DNA from 3 places in the Catenulispora sp. EB89 genome. Region 3 is predicted to be linked to each of the others. Evidence: riboswitches for the same ligand, from Rfam matches in the RefSeq annotation. Region 3 holds a riboswitch; each other region holds the start of a gene.
The links. Region 3 has a riboswitch for cobalamin ahead of metE (5-methyltetrahydropteroyltriglutamate--homocysteine S-methyltransferase). Riboswitches for the same ligand answer to the same signal wherever they lie in the genome.

Region 1 (5,702 bases), on a different contig from region 3:
CCGGCGGCACGCGAGGCTGTTGCGCGCGGCGAGGCGGTCGCGCGCGGCGCGGCGGCGGACGATGACGAGGAGATCGCCTGCGTGGCGCGGCCGTCGGTGACGACGAGGACCAGCGGCCGGCGGTTCGGGTCGCGCATGCGCTCGACGCGCAAAACGTCAGCGGCTTGCAGCAGGCCGGCGGCGAGCGGAGTGCGGCCGCCGGTCGGGAGCGAGGTGAGGCGGGCGGCGCCGGCGTCGACGGACCAGGTCGGCGGGAGGGCGACTTCGGCGTCGCGGCCTCGGAAGGTGACCAGGCCGACCTTGTCGCGGCGCTGGTAGGCGTCGAGGAGGAGGGAGAGGATCGCGCCCTTGACGGCGGCCATGCGTTGCCGGGCGGCCATCGAGCCGGAGGCGTCTACTACGAACAGGACGAGATTGCCTTCGCGGCCCTCGCGGATCGGCTCGCGCAGGTCTTCGGAGCGCAGGCGGATCGCGCCCTCGCGTCGGCCTCGGGCGACCTGCTCGGGCGCGGCGGCGCGGACGGTCGCGACGAGGTGGAGGCCGTGGGCTCCGGGACGTGCGCCGACCGTGCGGCCGCCGGTGGCGCGGGCGCGGGAGCGGCGGCCTTCGGCGCCGGTGCCGACGCCGGAGACCTGTAACAGGCGGGCTTTGAAGGGCTCGCTCGGAGTCGCCACTCCCTGCTCACCCGCGGCGGCAGAGCGCGGCCGGCGCGCGGCATCCGGAGCGGCTTCGGTCGACTCGACAGGAGAGTCCGCGCCGACCGCGTCGGGTCCGGCGGTGGCCTCGGGACCGGACTGCGGCGTGCGGGACCGCTCGGGATCGGTGTCCGGTGCGGCGGCGGCGCGCGGGTCGTTCGGCTGGTTCGGGGCGTCGGGAGTGTCGGAACCGTCGCCATCAGGGCCGCCGGGGCCAGGGCCGGGATCAGGGTCCTCATCCCCGTCCGCAGCATCATCCATGGCCTCGTCCAAGCGCTCCTCGTCCAGCCCCGGCGCGTCGAACGGATGCCGCCGTCGCCGGTGCGGCAGCGCCAGCATCGCCGCCTGGCGCACGTCCTCGGCGATGACCTCAGTCCGGCCGGCCCAGGCGGCGAGCGCCGTCGCGGCGCGTGCCGTGACCAGGTCCGCGCGCATCCCGTCGACCTCGAAGGCCGCGCAGATGCGGGTGATCCGCAGCAGTTCCGCGTCCGGCAGCGTCACCGACGGCAGCAGCGCACGCGCGGCCTCGATGCGTGCGGCCGTCTCCTTGTCCGCCTGCTCCCAGGCCGCGGCGAAGCCCTCCGGGTCGGCCTCGTACGCCAGTCGCCGACGCACGACCTCGGCGCGCTCGGCGGGGTCGCGGCTCGCGCGGACCTCGACGGTCAGGCCGAAGCGGTCGAGCAGTTGGGGCCGCAGCTCGCCTTCTTCCGGGTTCATCGTGCCGACCAGCAGGAAGCGTGCGGCGTGGGAGATCGAGACGCCTTCGCGCTCGACGTGCGCGACGCCCATGGCGGCCGCGTCGAGGAGGAGGTCGACGAGGTGGTCGTGCAGGAGGTTGACCTCGTCCACGTAGAGCAGGCCGCGGTGCGCCGCCGCCAGCAGGCCCGGTTCGTAGGCCGCGACGCCGGAGGCCAGTACCTTCTCCAGGTCCAGGGAGCCCACGAGCCGATCCTCTGTCGCGCCGACGGGCAGCTCGACGAGGCGCGCCGGGTGGGACTGCGAGGCCACGGCGCCGGCCGCGGATGCGGAGGACGCTGAGGGTGCGGAGGGTGCGGAGGAAGCGGAGGACGCGGTGTGCGGGCCGTCGGGGCAGGCGGGGTCGGGCGCGGCGGGGTCGCAGGAGAAGCGGCAGCCGGGGACCACGGCGATCTGCGGCAGCACCGCGGCCAGGGCGCGCACGATCGTCGACTTCGCGGTGCCCTTCTCGCCGCGCACGAGGACGCCGCCGACGGCCGGGGACACGGCGTTCAGCAGCAGGGCCAGCCGGAGGTCGTCAAGACCCACGACGGCGGTGAACGGGTACGGCGGCACGCCGGATCAGCTCCTCACGGGTATCCACGCCCGACAGGTCTCTTCACAAGAACACGCCGCGGGAGCGGCGTGCCGGGGGACGGTCGTAGTCTCCTGACTCTCAGATCCGCGCGCCTGCCCGGCCTTCCCAGAACGCTGACGTCCCAGTGGCTTCGCAAGCGGGAGGCGCTCCCTGATCACAGTGGCGGGACCGTTCCGGATTCGCACCGGATTCCTGCCGACCATCCCGCGTGCAGCATCCCGCAGCGATCATCGGGCGTCAAACCGCGCCCGGGCGGCGCCGGCTGGCGGAATGGCCGGTTCTATCCCTCAATGGGAGGGTGAGCGAGCGACGGCGCAGACCCCGTGTCCTGGGTGAATACGAGCTGGACGGTGGCGCGTTCGCGCTGGCGCGGGGTGAGCAACGCGACACCCCCACGTCCGCACCGCAGCAGCGGCTGCGCGCGCTCGGGCGGCCCGGGACGCTGTGGCGGGCCGTGCTGCGCCGGATCCGGACGACCTGACTCCGGGGAGAACTACACAAGGACTACAGCGGAACAGGACTACAGCGGAGGCCCGTCCCCCGGGTCCTCCTGGTAGGAGTACCGCTGTTCCTTCCACGGGTCCCCGATGTTGTGGTACCCGCGCTCCTCCCAGAACCCGCGCCGGTCCGTCGTGAGGTACTCGATCCCGCGAACCCACTTGGGGCCCTTCCACGCGTACAGGTGCGGCACGATCAGCCGCAGCGGGAAGCCGTGCTCGGGGGTGAGCGGGACGCCGGCGTAGTGCGTCGCGAACAGGACGTTCTCGCGCAGCAGATCCTCGATGCGCAGGTTCGAGCTGTAGCCGTACTCCGCCCAGACCGTGACGTGCGTCGCGTCCGGGGCCGGCGGCGCGAGCTCGAGGACGGTGCGGCCGCTGACGCCGCGCCAGGGGGCGTCCAGCATCGTGAACTTGGTGACGCAGTGGAAGTCGGCGGTCACCTCGACGGACGGCAGCGCCCCGAACTCCTCGTGGAACCAGATCGCCTGCGCGCCGTCGGCGGTGGCGCCCGTCACGCGGAAGTCCCAGGTCGCGGGCTTGAAGCGGGGCACCGGGCCGTAGTGCAGCACCGGCCACTCCCCGCGCTGCATGCGCTGGCCGGGCGGGAGCCGATCGTCGGACTGCACCGTCTCGCCTTCTGTGTCCACCCCTGATCCCGGCTGCCCCATGGGGACCATCGTCCCAGATGTGGTGCACCGCACGTACCGCGGGGACTTGGCAGGTGGCCGTTAGGTAGCTTAGGCTCCCCTAAGTCTGCCGATCCCGAACCCGCCGAGCGCCGGAGCCCCGCTTGTACGCCTGCATATGCCACGCAGTGACCACCGCCGAGGTGGACGCCGTCGTCGCGCTAGGTGCCAAGTCGGTCAAGCAGGTGCGCAAGGCGACCGGCGCGGGCTCCGCGTGCGGGACCTGCGTGAAGCGGCTGAGCTGCCTGCTCGCCGCGGCCCGGGTCGCCGACTCGGCGCCGGTGGACTCGATGCCCGAGGCCGAGCGGCTGCCGGTGCCCGCGCCGACGCGCCCGGCACGCCCCGCGCTCCCGGCCCTCCCGGTGTTCGAGCACGCGCCGGACTGCCCGGCCGCGCTGCCGGCCCTGGGCTGAACCCGCTGGTCATCCTCACGGCGGGGCACTTCGGCGAGCCCGAGGACGTCCCCATTCGGCGCAATCCGCGCACACGCCGTTACCTCCCGGATCGGCGGCTCTGGCAGTATCGGACGCCATGCAGGGTGACAAGGACATCATCGCGTTCCTCAACGAGCAGCTCACAGCCGAACTGACGGCCATCAACCAGTACTGGCTGCACTACAAGCTGCAGGACAACCGCGGCTGGAAGAAGCTCGCCGAGTACACCCGCAGCGAGTCCATCGACGAGATGAAGCACGCGGACAAGCTCGCGGAGCGCATCATCTTCCTGGAGGGACTGCCCAACTTCCAGAAGCTGTTCCCGCTGGAAATCGGCCAGACCGTCACCGAGATGTTCAACGCCGACATGAAGGTCGAGGTCGCGGCCGTGGAGCGGCTGCGCAACGGCATCAAGCTGATGCGCGAGCGTGGGGACGTCACGTCAGCGAACCTGTTCGAGGAGATCCTCGCCGACGAGGAACACCACATCGACTACCTGGAGACCCAGCTGGACCTGATCGGCCAGCTCGGGGAGCCGCTGTACATCGCGCAGCTGGTGGAGCAGCCGGACGCGTCCTGAGACGGACGGCGGGGTCGGGAGAAGCCGGCGGGACGGTTTCTCCCGGGGGAAGCGGAACGCGGTATTCGCCATGGGGTGGAAACTCCCCCGTCGTCATACCTGCGAGCGCCTACGAGGCCGTCGCTGACGGCGCGGCCGTCCGCTCGACGATCCCCGGTTCGGGTGGGACAACTTCTTTTCGAAGGTGGTCGCGGCGTGCCGGACAAACCCCGGTCCAGGCCGTCGCCGAATTCCATGGTGCCGTCGGCGCTGATCAGATGGCACGGTTCGGCGAGTCCGATTCCGTCAGCGGAATCCTCACCGCCCTCGGCGCGTACCTCGGCAGGCCGAGCTACTGGGCGCACGACGCGCTCGCGCCCTGCTTCACCGAGCGCCGGATGGCTTAGCCGGGGTCCGGACCCTGAGAAACCCTCGGGGTCGCCCCTGATGCGCCGGCGGCGACTGGCGTGTGACCATGGCTGGCATGCTGCGACCGTCCTCCGCCGGGGTGCGTGGTGCCTCCGGTCCGCTGCTGGTGGCTGTGGGCGTCGTGGTCGTGACGGCGCTCGACGGGCCCAGTTCCGCCGATCAGATGCGGGCTCTGATACCGCTGGCCGCGGTGGTGGTCGGCATGGTGCTGGTGCTGCGGGATCTGGCTGCGGAGCGGCGCGGGACGTGGCTCGGCGTGCGGGATCGGGGGCGGCGGGCGGTCGATGCCCGGACCGCGATCGGGGCGCTGGTCATCGGTGGTGCGCTGGTGCGGCTGCTGACGAATGGTGCTTCGTTCGCCGCGGAGACCAGTGCGGTCGTCGCGGCGCTCATCCTGTTCTCCGGCGGGGTGTTGATCGCGCTGCCGTATCTGCTGCGGGTGCTGCGCGATCTCGACGCCGAGCGGGCCGAGCGCATCCGCGCGCAGCAGTTCGGCGAGGTCGCGGCGCACATGCACGACTCGGTGCTGCACACGCTGACGCTCATCCAGCGCGCCGATCCGGCTGACGTCGCGGGGCTGGCGCGGGCTCAGGAGCGAGAGCTGCGGGCCTGGCTCTACGACCGGCGAGGGCGGGCGGAGGACGGGACGGAGCCGGAGACGTTCGCGGCGGCGGTGCGGGCCGCGGCGGCCGAGGTGGAGGACCGGCACGGGGTGCGGGTCGAGGTGGTCGCGGTCGGGGACGCGGAGCTCGGGGACGGGCTCGGCGCGTGCGTCGCGGCCGCGCGCGAGGCGCTGGTGAACGCGGCGAAGTACGCCGGGGGCGCGCCGATCTCGGTGTTCGCGGAGGTGGAGGACGAGGGCTCGGCGGGGCAGCGGCGGGTCGCGGTCTACGTGCGGGATCGCGGGCCCGGCTTCGAGCTGGACGCGGTGGGGGCGGACCGGATGGGGATCCGGGAGTCGATCGTCGGGCGGATGGCGCGGCACGGCGGGGTGGCCGAGGTGCGGACGGCGCCAGGGGCCGGGACCGAGGTTCGATTGGAGATGCGCTGTGAGTGACGAAGCACG
Region 2 (5,702 bases), on a different contig from region 3:
CCGATACCGGGACGCGACCAGAAGTCTGCGACGTCGGGCAGCGCCGAGCCGCCGCTGTCCGGAGCCGTACGAAGCGCGGCAACAGCAACGGCAGCGGCGGTGACGGCGCGCGCCAAGGGGTGCTCGGAGCGCTGTTCGACGGCTGCGGCCAGCCGTAGTACCTCGGCGGCGTCGTGCCCCGGGGCCGGCGTGGTGGCGAGCAGCGTCATGCGGCCTTCGGTCAGCGTGCCGGTCTTGTCCAGGACGACGGTGTCCAGGTGCCGCAGCCGTTCCAGCACTTCGGGCCCCTTGACCAGGATGCCCAGCTGCGCGCCGCGTCCGGTGGCGGCCAGCAGCGCGGTCGGGGTGGCCAGGCCGAGCGCGCACGGGCAGGCGACGACCAGGACCGCGACGGCTGCGGTGATCGCGACCTGGGGCCGCGCTCCGGCGCCCTGCCAGAAGCCGAGGACGGTCGCGGCGATGGCCAGCACCGCCGGGACGAACACCGCGGCGACGGTGTCGGCGAGGCGCTGCGCGCGGGCTTTGCCGGTCTGGGCGTCTTCGACCAGGGCGGCGATGCGGGCCAGTCGGGTATCGGCGCCGATCGCGGTCGCGCGGACGAGGAGCGTGCCTCCGACGTTCATGGTGCCGCCGGCGACGCGGGCCCCCGGGCCGGCCTCGACGGGGACGCTCTCGCCGGTCAGCATGCTGAGGTCGAGCGCGGAGGCGCCTTCGACGACGATGCCGTCGGTGGCGACCTTCTCGCCGGGGCGGACCACGAACTCCTGGCCGGTGAGGAGTTGGTTCAGTGGGATCCAGCGCTCGTGGCCGTTGTCGCGGACGCAGACTTCTTTGACGCTCAGCTCGGCGAGGGAGCGGAGGGCTGATCCGGTCTGGCGTCGGGCTCGGCTTTCCAGATAGCGCCCGCAGAGGACGAACAAGGGCACGCCGACGGCTGCTTCCAGGTACATGTGCCCGGCACCGTCGCCGCCGCCACCAGCGCGGAGCGAGAAGCCCATGCGCATGCCGGGGTCGCCTGCGGTGCCGAAGAACAACGCGTAGACCGACCAGCCGAAGGACGCGAGGATGCCAAGGCTCACCAGGGTGTCCATGGTCGCGGTGGCGTGCCGCAGGTTGAGCAGGGCTCGGCGGTGGAAGGGCCAGGCGCCCCAGGTCACGACTGGCGCGGCGAGGAGGAAGCAGAACCATTGCCAGTTGCGGAACTGGAACGCCGGGATCATGGACAGGAGGATGACCGGCACGGCCATCGCGGCGACGCCGAGCAGGCGTTCGCGGTCGGTTGGCGGCTCGGGCTCCGACTCCGGCGGGGCGGCGGCGGAGACCAGGCACGCCGTGTATCCGGCCTGCTCGACCGCGGCGATCAGGTCCTGGACCGGGATGTGCGCCGGATGCAGGATGCGGGCCCGGCCGGTGGCCAGGTTCACGCCGGCCGAGACGCCGTCGACGCGGGCCAGGCGCCGTTCCACGCGACTGACGCATGCGGCGCAGGTCATGCCGCCGACTACGAGATCGGTGACGGTCGGGGCGCTCACCGCATGCCACCCATCCCCGGCATCCCCGGGGGTGGCTGTCGTCCGACCGGCGGCACGCCGGGAACCAGATCGGGGGCGACCGGCCCGGCCAGGTGCCCGATGCCCAGCGCCCCGGCGTACAACCCCGCCAACAGCACGACGAACGCCAGCACCCGGCCGGACCCGCTGAGCCGCCGGCCCAGCTCACGAAGCCGCCTCATGAACACCTACAAGCACTCGAAATCGTCGCGCGACCCGGGAAACGGGCACCCGTACGGTGCCGCGGACGGTGCGCTCTGAAGTGATAGTCGTAGGCGAACCCCGGCTGGTTCCCGACCCGCCGGGGGCAGTTCTCAGGACCGCTACGACAGCGCCGGCAGCCCCGCGCTCTGGAACACCTGCTTCAGCACCGCCGGGTCCGACCCGGCCAGCGACGACCCGTCCTTCGACGCCAGCCAGAAGTTGTTCGGCAGCGAGAGGGTCTTGCCGTCGAGCATCAGCGTCGGCGTCCCCTGGAGTTGCAGCGTGTTGAAGTCCGACCAGTTCTGCTGGACCAGGCCCTTGTACGTGCCGGCGTTGACGCACGTCTCGAACGCCGGCGTGTCCAGTCCCGGGACCTGCTTGGCCAGCGAGATCAGCGTCGCGGTGCTGCTGTAGCCGTCGGTGGTCTCGTCCGGCTGGTGGGCGAAGAGCACGTCGTGGTACTCGTCGAACTTCCCGGCGGCCGCGGCGCACGCGGCGGCGTTGCCGGACTGGAGCGAGCCGCTGCCGTTGTCGTGGGTGTCGATGAGGGTCACCGGGTGGAAGAGCACGCGCAGTGTTCCGTTGGCGACGTAGGCCTTGTAGACGGACGCCGATCCCGTCTCCAGCGCCTTGCAGTAGGGGCAGCGGAAGTCCTCGAAGATCGTCAGGGTGTGCGGGGCCGACGCGGGGCCGTAGGACAGGGCCGTCGCCTTGTTCGCGGGGTTCGCGTACTTGTCGGCGACCACGGAGCCGTCGGTCGGCGGGGTGTAGGCCTTCGGCTTGGCGGAGTTCGAACTCACCGCGAGCCCGACGCCGACGCAGACCCCGATCACCACCACTACCACCGCGAGTATGCCGAGCCTGCGGCGCTGCATGCTCTTGCGCTGCTGGGCCGCACGCTCGGCGGCGACCCGCACGCGTGCGGACTTCTCGTCCCGAGCTCCCTGATCGCTCATAGCCCCATCCCCACCCACGTCGAAGAATCCTGATCGGCAATGCGACAGTGCGGCCGTGCGACAGTGCGGCAATGCCCCCGGGATCTGACCACCGGAGGACGGCGGCGTCAAGCCGGAGGCGGATGTGGCGCACAAGCCAGAGGCCCCGCCTTGCCCGCCTCCGACCCGCTCGCTACGGTGACCATGCCGTGGTGCTCGGGAAGACCGGTGGAAAACCGGAGCGGCCCTCGCCACTGTGATCGGGAATGCACCGGCTCCACGCCGGCCGCGCTTGTCTGGCGCGGCGGCGGCCACTGGACGCGTGACGCGTCTGGGAAGGCGGGGCCGGGGCTTCGACCCGTCAGCCAGGAGACCGGCCACGGCACCGAACATCGACCATCCACGAGGTGCTGGAGGCGAGCCGCGTGAGCGTGCCTGCGAACCGTTCTGTCCGGGCTGTCCGGGATTCGTCCGCGGGGCCGGTGCGCTGGCTGCGGGGCGACTGGCTCCGGTTCGGCGGGTTGCTGGCGGTGATCGTGGCGATGCACGTGGCCGCGTTCGGGATCCTGGCCGGGTTGGTCGCGCCGCACCACTACACGGTCGGCAAGCAGGTCTTCGGCTTCGGGCTCGGCATCACCGCCTACACGCTCGGGATGCGCCACGCGTTCGACGCCGACCACATAGCCGCGATCGACAACACCACGCGCAAGCTGATGGCCGACGGGAAGCGGCCGGTGTCGGTCGGGTTCTGGTTCGCGCTCGGGCACTCGACCATCGTCGTCGCGCTGGCCGCCGGGATCGCCGCCGGGGCACGGCAGGCCACGAGCCTCACCGACGACAAGTCCGGCACGCGCCAGTCCCTCGGCGTGGTGTCCACGACCGCCTCCGGCACGTTCCTGTACCTGATCGGGATCCTGAACCTGGTCGCGCTGATCGGCATCTACAAGGTCTACAAGGCGATGCGCCGCGGCGAGTACGACGAGGCCGCGTTGACCGCGCAGCTGGACAAGCGCGGCTTCATGAACCGGATCCTGGGCCGGCTCACCAAGTCCATCACCCGGCCCGGCCAGATGTACCCGGTCGGCCTGCTGTTCGGCATCGGCTTCGACACCGCCACCGAAGTCCTGCTGCTCGCGCTGGCCGGCTCCAGCGCCGCCGCCGGGCTGCCCTGGTACGCGATCCTGTGCCTGCCGCTGCTGTTCACCGCGGGCATGACCCTGTTCGACACCCTCGACGGCACCTTCATGAACTTCGCCTACCACTGGGCCTTCTCCAACCCGATCCGCAAGGTCTACTACAACCTCACGATCACCGGCCTGTCGGTGGCCGTCGCCCTGGTCATCGGCAGCGTCGAGCTGATCGGCGTGGTCCACGACCAGTTCGGGTTCGCCAACCCGGTCACCGACTGGATCGCGAACCTGAACCTGAACAACGTCGGGTTCGTGATCGTCGGCGCGTTCGTGGCTGTCTGGGTGGCGGCGATCGCGTACTGGAAGATCGCGCGCGTTGAGCGGAGGTGGAACGCGGCCGGCGAGGAGGGCTAGCGGAAGCCCGGCGGCGTGCGGATGCGACGATGGCACCGTCATGAGTGTCGACTGGGGACTGCGCGCCGTGCGGTCTGCGATGTTCGCGGCCGTGTGCACGCTGCTGGCCACGGCCGCGCACTTGTCGATGTCCGGGCGGTCGGTGCCGTGGTGGGCGCTGGCCATCGCCGGTGAGGCGACTTTCGGGCTGGCCTGGCTGCTCTCTGCGAAACAGCGCGGCATCGTCCATGTCGTCGCCTTGACGATCGGTGCCCAAGCCGGGCTGCACGTCTGGTTCGAAGTCGGCCAGGTCCTGTCTCCCGCACCGGCCATGGCCGGAATGACCATGCCTGGCATGTCCTCAGACCCGGGCTTCCTCGGCTCCGACAGTTGGGGGATGCTTACCGCGCACCTCGCCGCCGCCACCGTAGTAGGCCTCTGGCTCGCGACCGGTGAACGCGCGGTCTTCCGGTTGCTGGCTTCGGCGGCGACCTTCCTTCTCCCGCCGCTGGCGCTGCTGTTCCGGGTGGTTGTTCCCGTGCCGCAGGCGCCCAGTGTGCCGGTTGTGAGCCAGAGTGCTGCGCCGCTGCGCCAGCTCCTGCTCGTCCACGTCATCATCTCCCGCGGGCCGCCGGCCGGGGTCGCCGTCCGGTAGACGGCCCTGTCCGGCGACGTGATCCCGCGTCGCCGTGTCTCTTTTTCTCCAGCAAGGACACACGGTGATGACCCCTGCGCTGAAACACCCGGTCGATCAAGCCGACGTCGACGCGCTGGCCCTGGCCGCCCGGGACGGCGACCCGGCCGCCGTCGAGCGCTTCATCCAGGCGACCAGGCCCGACGTGCGCCGCTACGTCGTGCGCCTGAGCGGCAGCCCGCAGGACGCCGACGACCTCACGCAGGACACGTACCTGCGGGTCCTGCGTGCGCTGCCGGCCTTCCAGGGCCGGTCGTCGGCGCAGACCTGGCTGCGCGCGATCGCCCGGCGCACCGTCGTCGACCGCATCCGCCGGGCCTCGGCCCGGCCGCGGCTCGCGGACACCGACGACTGGCTGGGCGCGGCCGAGCGTGCGCAGCCCGACGGGCTGCCCGGCTTCGAGGAGGGCGTGGTGCTGGCCCAGTTGGTCGCCGCGCTGCCCGAGGACCGCCGGACGGCGTTCGTGCTGACCGCGATGGTCGGCCTGCCGTACGACGAGGCCGCCCTCGTGATCGGAACCCCGATCGGGACCGTCCGGTCCCGCGTGTCCCGGGCCCGCAGCACGTTGGTCGCCTCGCTCGGGAACTGAAGCGCGGCCCGCCCCGACTACTCCTTCCGTGGAGCACAGGATGAAACTCTCGGGGCGGGCCTTCCTTGTCGGCACGGCAGCGTTCGCGCTGCTGGCGTCGCTCACCACCGCGTGTGGGAGCAGCGCGTCGTCCGGGACGGCCGCCGGAAACTCGGCAGGCATCACCGGCACGCAGCCGCCGACGACAACGCCGGCCAGGACCGCCTA
Region 3 (5,702 bases):
GTAGGCGGCGGCCGAGCCGGCGGCGACGAACGCCAGCGGGACCAGCTGCCGCTGGCGGCCCAGCCATTCGCGCACCGCCCGGCACAGCCGGCAGTGCGGGTCGTACAGCACGGTGAGGCCGCGCACCGGACGCGCGGCCTGCGAGGTCGTCGGCACCGTCACCGTCACGCCTCGACTTCCGGCAGGAACCCGGTCGGCGGGATCGGCGGGATGACCGCGAAGTCGCGACGGCTGTTCGACCGGAGCTTGTTGAGCACGAAGACGTTGCCCAGGTGCATGCCGCCCAGGACCAGCAGCACGACGCCCTCCTTGACCGACAACCCCTCGAAGACCTGGCGCGCGGTCTCGGTCGTCGCCCCGCTCTTCAGGTACAGGCTCACGAAGCCCAGGTTCACCAGGTAGAACCCGACGACCAGCAGGTGGTTCACCGCCTCCGCCAGGTGCTCCGAGCCCGGGAAGACCTGCGCCAGGAACACCCGGCCGGCGCGGCTGAGCGTGCGCGCCACCCAGACGGTCAAGACGATGCTGATGAACAGATAGATCACGTAGGACAGGACTGTCAGGTCCATGGTTCCCCTCCAAGTTGAACACGTTCAACTTCCTCCGATACCGGAACCGTAGCAGCGGATTTGAACGCGTTCAAGTCATGCCGTCGACGTCCCTCCCACGTCCGCGCCGAGCTCCCGGGATATCCGCTGGCCGACCTGCGCGACCACCGACCCCAGCGTGCGCACCCGGGCCACCGTCATCCGCGACGTCAGGCCGGAGACCGACAGGGCCGCGGCGACCTCGCCGGTGTGGTCGAAGATCGGCGCGGCCACGCACCGGACCTCCGGCTCGTTCTCGCGGTCGTCGATGGAGTAGCCGCGGGCGCGGATGCGGGCCAGGTCCGCGCGGAGTTGGGACTCGTCGGAGAGGGTCCAGGCGGTGATCGGGCGCATCCCGGCGGCGACCACTTCCTGGACCGTCTCCTCCGGGAGCCACGCGAGCATCGCCTTTCCGCTGGCCGTGCAGTAGGCCGGGGCGCGGCTGCCGACTCGGGACGCCATGCGGACGTTGGTCTCGTTCTCGACCTTGTCGACGTAGACGATGTCAGGGCACTCCCAGACCGTCAGGTGCACGGTCTCCCCCACCTCGCGCTGGAGCTTGCGGAGGTGGTCCACGGCGATGCCGCGCAGGTCCAGCGTGGACAGGTAGGCCTGGCCGAGGCGGAGGGCGCCGTGGCCGAGGCGGAACCAGCCGGTCTCGCGGTCGCGGTCCAGCAGGTGTTCTTCGAGCAGGGGGCCGGTCAGGCGCAGCACGGTGCTCTTGTTCAGTCCGAGGTCTTCGGCCAGCTTGCCGAGGGGGACGCCGCGGCCGCTGCCGGCGTGTTCGCGGACGTATCCGAGGACCGCCAGCGCGCGCCGCAGCGACGACGACTGGTTGCGGTCTCCTGGAGCCGGCGGGGCTTGGCCGTCTTGTTCCGCCATCGCGTCATGTCCTCTCGGTTGCTGTGTTCGGCGCGGTCTTCGACACGCCATTTTGCTATGCAAAAGACTTGAAGCAAGCCCTTGTCCGGCCGCCGCCGGCCCGCCTAACGTCAGCCGGCATCGAGCCCTTCGGCGCTGCGCCGCACCGCTGAACTGGGCTGATCATCCCCGGCACCTGTCAAGGCCTGCCTCGGCCCCGATCAGCGCGGAGGTTCACTGTGCACGGCTTCGTCCATTGGCTGCAGCACGACACCGGCGGCCTGCTCACGCTCTGCGGATGCTCCATAGCCCTGCTGCTGTTCCTCATCATCAAGATCAAGCTCGAACCCTTCATCGCCCTGATCGCCGCCAGCCTGGTGCTCGCGCTGGCGGCCGGGCTCCCGGTCTCGACGATCGTCGGGACCGCGCTGGTCAGCAACAAGTCGTTGCTGGAGACCGGATTCGGCTCGATCCTCGGCCACAGCGCGGCGATCATCGGGCTCGGCACGATCTTCGGCGCGCTGCTCGAGCGCTCCGGCGGGGCCGACGTGCTGGCCGCGCGGCTGCAGGCGGCCTTCGGGGAGCGGGGCGCGCCGCTGGCGATGGGGCTGACCGGCCTCATCTTCGGCATCCCGGTGTTCTTCGACGTCGGCATCTTCGTGCTGGCGCCGCTGGTCTACGTCGCGGCCCGGCGCGGCGGCCACTCGCTGGTGGTCTACGCGCTCCCGATGCTCGCCGGCCTGTCGATGACGCACGCGTTCCTGCCGCCGCACCCCGGCCCGGTCGCCGTCACCGGGCTGCTCGGCGTCAGCCTCGGGTGGATGCTCATCATGGGGCTGATCTGCGGCCTGCCGGCGTTTCTGGTGGCCGGGGTGGCGTGGGGCAGCTGGATCGGCAAGCGGGTGATCATCGCCGTGCCCGAGATGGACGGCCGGAGTGGCGATGGCGATCAGGTGGCCGCGCTGTCGGAAGAGGCCGCCGTGGAGACAGACGCAGCAGTGGGGCGCAAGGCTCCGCGGTTGTCGATGATCATCGGTCTCATCGCGGTGCCGTTGGTGCTGATCCTCGGTGCGACGTTCGGGACCGTCTATCTGAAGAAGAGCTCGGCGCTGCCGGTGCTCACGTTCCTCGGCACCCCCTCGGTGGCGCTGACCATCGCCGTCCTGCTGGCCTTCTGGCTGCTCGGGACGCGGCGCGGATTCAGCCGCGCGGAGCTGGCCGAGCTCAGCTCGAACTCGCTGCGTCCGGTGGCGATGATCCTGCTCGTGATCGGGGCGGGCAGCTTCTTCGGCGCCGTGATCACCGCGACCGGCGTCGGCAAGGCCCTGTCCCAGTCGCTGACCACGGCCGGCCTCCCGCTGATCCTCCTGGCCTACGTCATCAGCTGCGGCATGCGCCTGGCGCAGGGGTCCGCCACGGTCGCGATCGTCACGACCGGCGGCATCGTCGCGCCGCTGGTGGAGAAGGGCCATTTCGCACAGCCGCACATCGCGCTGATCGCGGTGGCCATCTCGGCCGGATCGATCATCGCCTCGCATGTGAACGACGGCGGGTTCTGGATCGTCTCGCGGTACTTCAACATGACCGTCAAGGACACGCTGCGGACGTGGACCGTGCTGGAGACGATCCTGTCAGTGGTCGGATTCACCGCAGCAGGGCTGCTCAGCCTGGCGATCTGATATCGCCACGCCACGCCACGCCGTCCGACATGCGGGCAGCCTGGTCCGTCCCCTGGAACCGCCCTACAGTGAAAGAGCAGTCGGTTCGCCGATGTCATCCAGACATCGGCGGCGTAAGAGGGAACCCGGTGGAATTCCGGGACTGCCCCGCAGCGGTGAGTGGGAACGACCGCCGTCATCAGCACTGGGCCCGCGAGGGCCTGGGAAGCGACGGCCAGTAGGAGTCGGCCTTTCCCGGCCGGCGTGCCCGCGAGTCCGAAGACCTGCCACTGCCCGCGCGCGACCGTGCGCGGAGATCTCGGTGACCTCGAGGGCGGGTCGACGGACAGCAGCGGACGAGCCGGGCCGCGACAGCGCCCGGGCCCGGTCTGCGACGCCACCCCTTCGCGCCTTCGTCCCCTTCCGGGATCGCAGGAGAACTGCTCGCGAAGGAGAGCGTCTTGACCCGCAAGACCACCACCAGGACGACAGCCGCACGCGCCACCGTGTACGGCTACCCGCGCCAGGGCTGCAACCGGGAGCTGAAGAAGGCCGTCGAAGGGTACTGGCACGGCCGCGTCAGCGCGGAAGCGCTGCACCAGACCGCATCCGACCTGCGACGGGAGAACTGGCGCCAGCTCGCCGAGGCCGGCATCGACGAGGTGCCCAGCGGCGACTTCTCGCTCTACGACCACGTCCTGGACACCAGCGTCATGGTCGGCGCGATCCCGCCGCGGCACCGGGCCGCCGTGGCCGCGAATCCGCTCGACGGCTACTTCGCGATGGCCCGTGGGACGCAGGACACCGCGCCCCTGGAGATGACCAAGTGGTTCGACACCAACTACCACTACCTGGTCCCCGAGCTCGGGCCCGACACCGTCTTCACCGCTGATGCCGGCAAGCAGGTCGCCGAGTTCAAGGAGGCGACGGCGCTCGGCCACACCGCGCGGCCGGTGCTCCTCGGCCCGGTCAGCTACCTGCTGCTGGCCAAGCCGGTGCTCGGCGCCTCGCCGCTGTTCGAGCCGGTCAACCTGATCAACCGCCTGCTGCCGGTCTACGCCGAGATCCTCGCCGACCTGCGCGCCGCCGGGGCCCAGTGGGTCCAGCTCGACGAGCCCGCCCTGGTCCAGGACCAGCCCGAGGAGATCCTGCGCACCGCCGCGCGCGCCTACCTCGACCTCGGCCGCCTCACCGACCGGCCGAAGATCCTCGCCGCCTCCTACTTCGACCGGCTCGGCGCGGCGTTGCCGGTGCTCGCGCAGGCCCCGATCGAGGGCCTGGCGCTGGACTTCACCGGTCCGGCCGCCGCGAACCTGGACGCCCTGGCGGCGATCGGCGGCCTGCCGGGCAAGCGGCTGGTGGCCGGGGTCGTGAACGGCCGCAACGTGTGGATCAACGACCTCGCCGCCTCGCTGTCGACGCTGGGCACGCTGCTCGGTCTGGCCGACCGTGTGGACGTCGCGGCCTCCTGCTCGCTCCTGCACGTGCCGCTGGACGCCGAGGCCGAACGCGGCCTGGACCCGCAGATCGCCCGCTGGCTCGCCTTCGCCCGGCAGAAGACCGCCGAGCTCGCCGTGCTGGCCCGAGGCCTGTCGCAGGGCACGGACACGATCGCCGCCGAGCTCGCGGCCAACCGGGCCGACCTGGCCTCCCGGGCCGGATCGGCGGTGACCGGTGACCCGGAGGTACGGACACGCGCTGCATCCGTTACGGACGCTCACATCCACCGTTCCCAGCCGTACGCCGAACGCACCGCCGCCCAGCGGGCCCGGCTGGCGCTGCCACCGCTGCCGACGACCACGATCGGCTCGTTCCCGCAGACCGACGAGCTGCGCGCGGCCCGGGCCGGCCTGCGCGCCGGCCGCATCGACGACGCCGCCTACCGGGAGCGGATCGAGGCCGAGATCCGCGAGGTCGTGGGCTTCCAGGAACGGGTCGGGCTCGACGTCCTGGTGCACGGCGAGGCCGAACGCAACGACATGGTCCAGTACTTCGCCGAGCAGCTGGTCGGCTATCTGGCCACGCGGCACGGCTGGGTCCAGTCCTACGGCACCCGCTACGTCCGGCCACCGATCCTGGCCGGCGACATCTCGCGCCCGGCCCCGATGACCGTCCGCTGGACGAGCTACGCGCAGTCGCTGACGGCCAAGCCGGTCAAGGGCATGCTCACCGGCCCGGTGACGATGCTCGCCTGGTCCTTCGTCCGCGACGACCAGCCGCTCGCCGACACCGCCCGGCAGGTGGCCCTCGCGCTGCGCGACGAGGTGGCCGACCTGGAGGCGGCCGGGACCGCGGTGATCCAGGTCGACGAGCCGGCGCTGCGCGAGACGCTGCCGCTGCGCGCCGCCGACCGTCCGGCGTACCTGGCGTGGGCGACCGAGGCGTTCCGGCTGGCCACCGCCGGCGTCCGGCCGGAGACGCAGATCCACACGCACATGTGCTACGCCGAGTTCGGCGACATCCTGGCCGCCATCGACGACCTCGACGCCGACGTCATCAGCCTGGAGGCGGCGCGCTCGCACCTGCGGGTGGCCGGCGAGCTGGCCGCCGCCGAGTACCCGCGCGAGGTCGGGCCCGGCGTCTACGACATCCACTC

Region 1: linked by a shared signal. The riboswitch ahead of ABH920_RS28955 (VWA domain-containing protein) and the one ahead of metE (5-methyltetrahydropteroyltriglutamate--homocysteine S-methyltransferase) in region 3 are both predicted to bind cobalamin.
Region 2: linked by a shared signal. The riboswitch ahead of ABH920_RS25485 (HoxN/HupN/NixA family nickel/cobalt transporter) and the one ahead of metE (5-methyltetrahydropteroyltriglutamate--homocysteine S-methyltransferase) in region 3 are both predicted to bind cobalamin.

What each region holds. Positions count from the first base shown of each region.
Region 1 is NZ_JBGCCU010000015.1:117,432-123,133, forward strand. It holds gene ABH920_RS28955 (VWA domain-containing protein) at 1-2,006, opposite strand, end outside; cobalamin riboswitch at 2,095-2,221, opposite strand; gene ABH920_RS28960 (hypothetical protein) at 2,327-2,509, shown strand; gene ABH920_RS28965 (sulfite oxidase-like oxidoreductase) at 2,549-3,196, opposite strand; gene ABH920_RS28970 (bacterioferritin-associated ferredoxin) at 3,319-3,627, shown strand; gene bfr (bacterioferritin) at 3,746-4,228, shown strand; gene ABH920_RS28980 (hypothetical protein) at 4,486-4,614, shown strand; gene ABH920_RS28985 (sensor histidine kinase) at 4,692-5,693, shown strand.
Region 2 is NZ_JBGCCU010000012.1:231,665-237,366, reverse strand. It holds gene ABH920_RS25500 (heavy metal translocating P-type ATPase) at 1-1,493, opposite strand, end outside; gene ABH920_RS25495 (hypothetical protein) at 1,529-1,732, opposite strand; gene ABH920_RS25490 (DsbA family protein) at 1,874-2,710, opposite strand; cobalamin riboswitch at 2,883-3,086, shown strand; gene ABH920_RS25485 (HoxN/HupN/NixA family nickel/cobalt transporter) at 3,115-4,233, shown strand; gene ABH920_RS25480 (hypothetical protein) at 4,274-4,867, shown strand; gene ABH920_RS25475 (sigma-70 family RNA polymerase sigma factor) at 4,935-5,495, shown strand; gene ABH920_RS25470 (ABC transporter substrate-binding protein) at 5,536-5,702, shown strand, end outside.
Region 3 is NZ_JBGCCU010000005.1:93,278-98,979, reverse strand. It holds gene ABH920_RS12715 (DCC1-like thiol-disulfide oxidoreductase family protein) at 1-162, opposite strand, end outside; gene ABH920_RS12710 (hypothetical protein) at 165-569, opposite strand; gene ABH920_RS12705 (IclR family transcriptional regulator) at 645-1,469, opposite strand; gene ABH920_RS12700 (GntP family permease) at 1,688-3,127, shown strand; cobalamin riboswitch at 3,192-3,413, shown strand; gene metE (5-methyltetrahydropteroyltriglutamate--homocysteine S-methyltransferase) at 3,568-5,702, shown strand, end outside.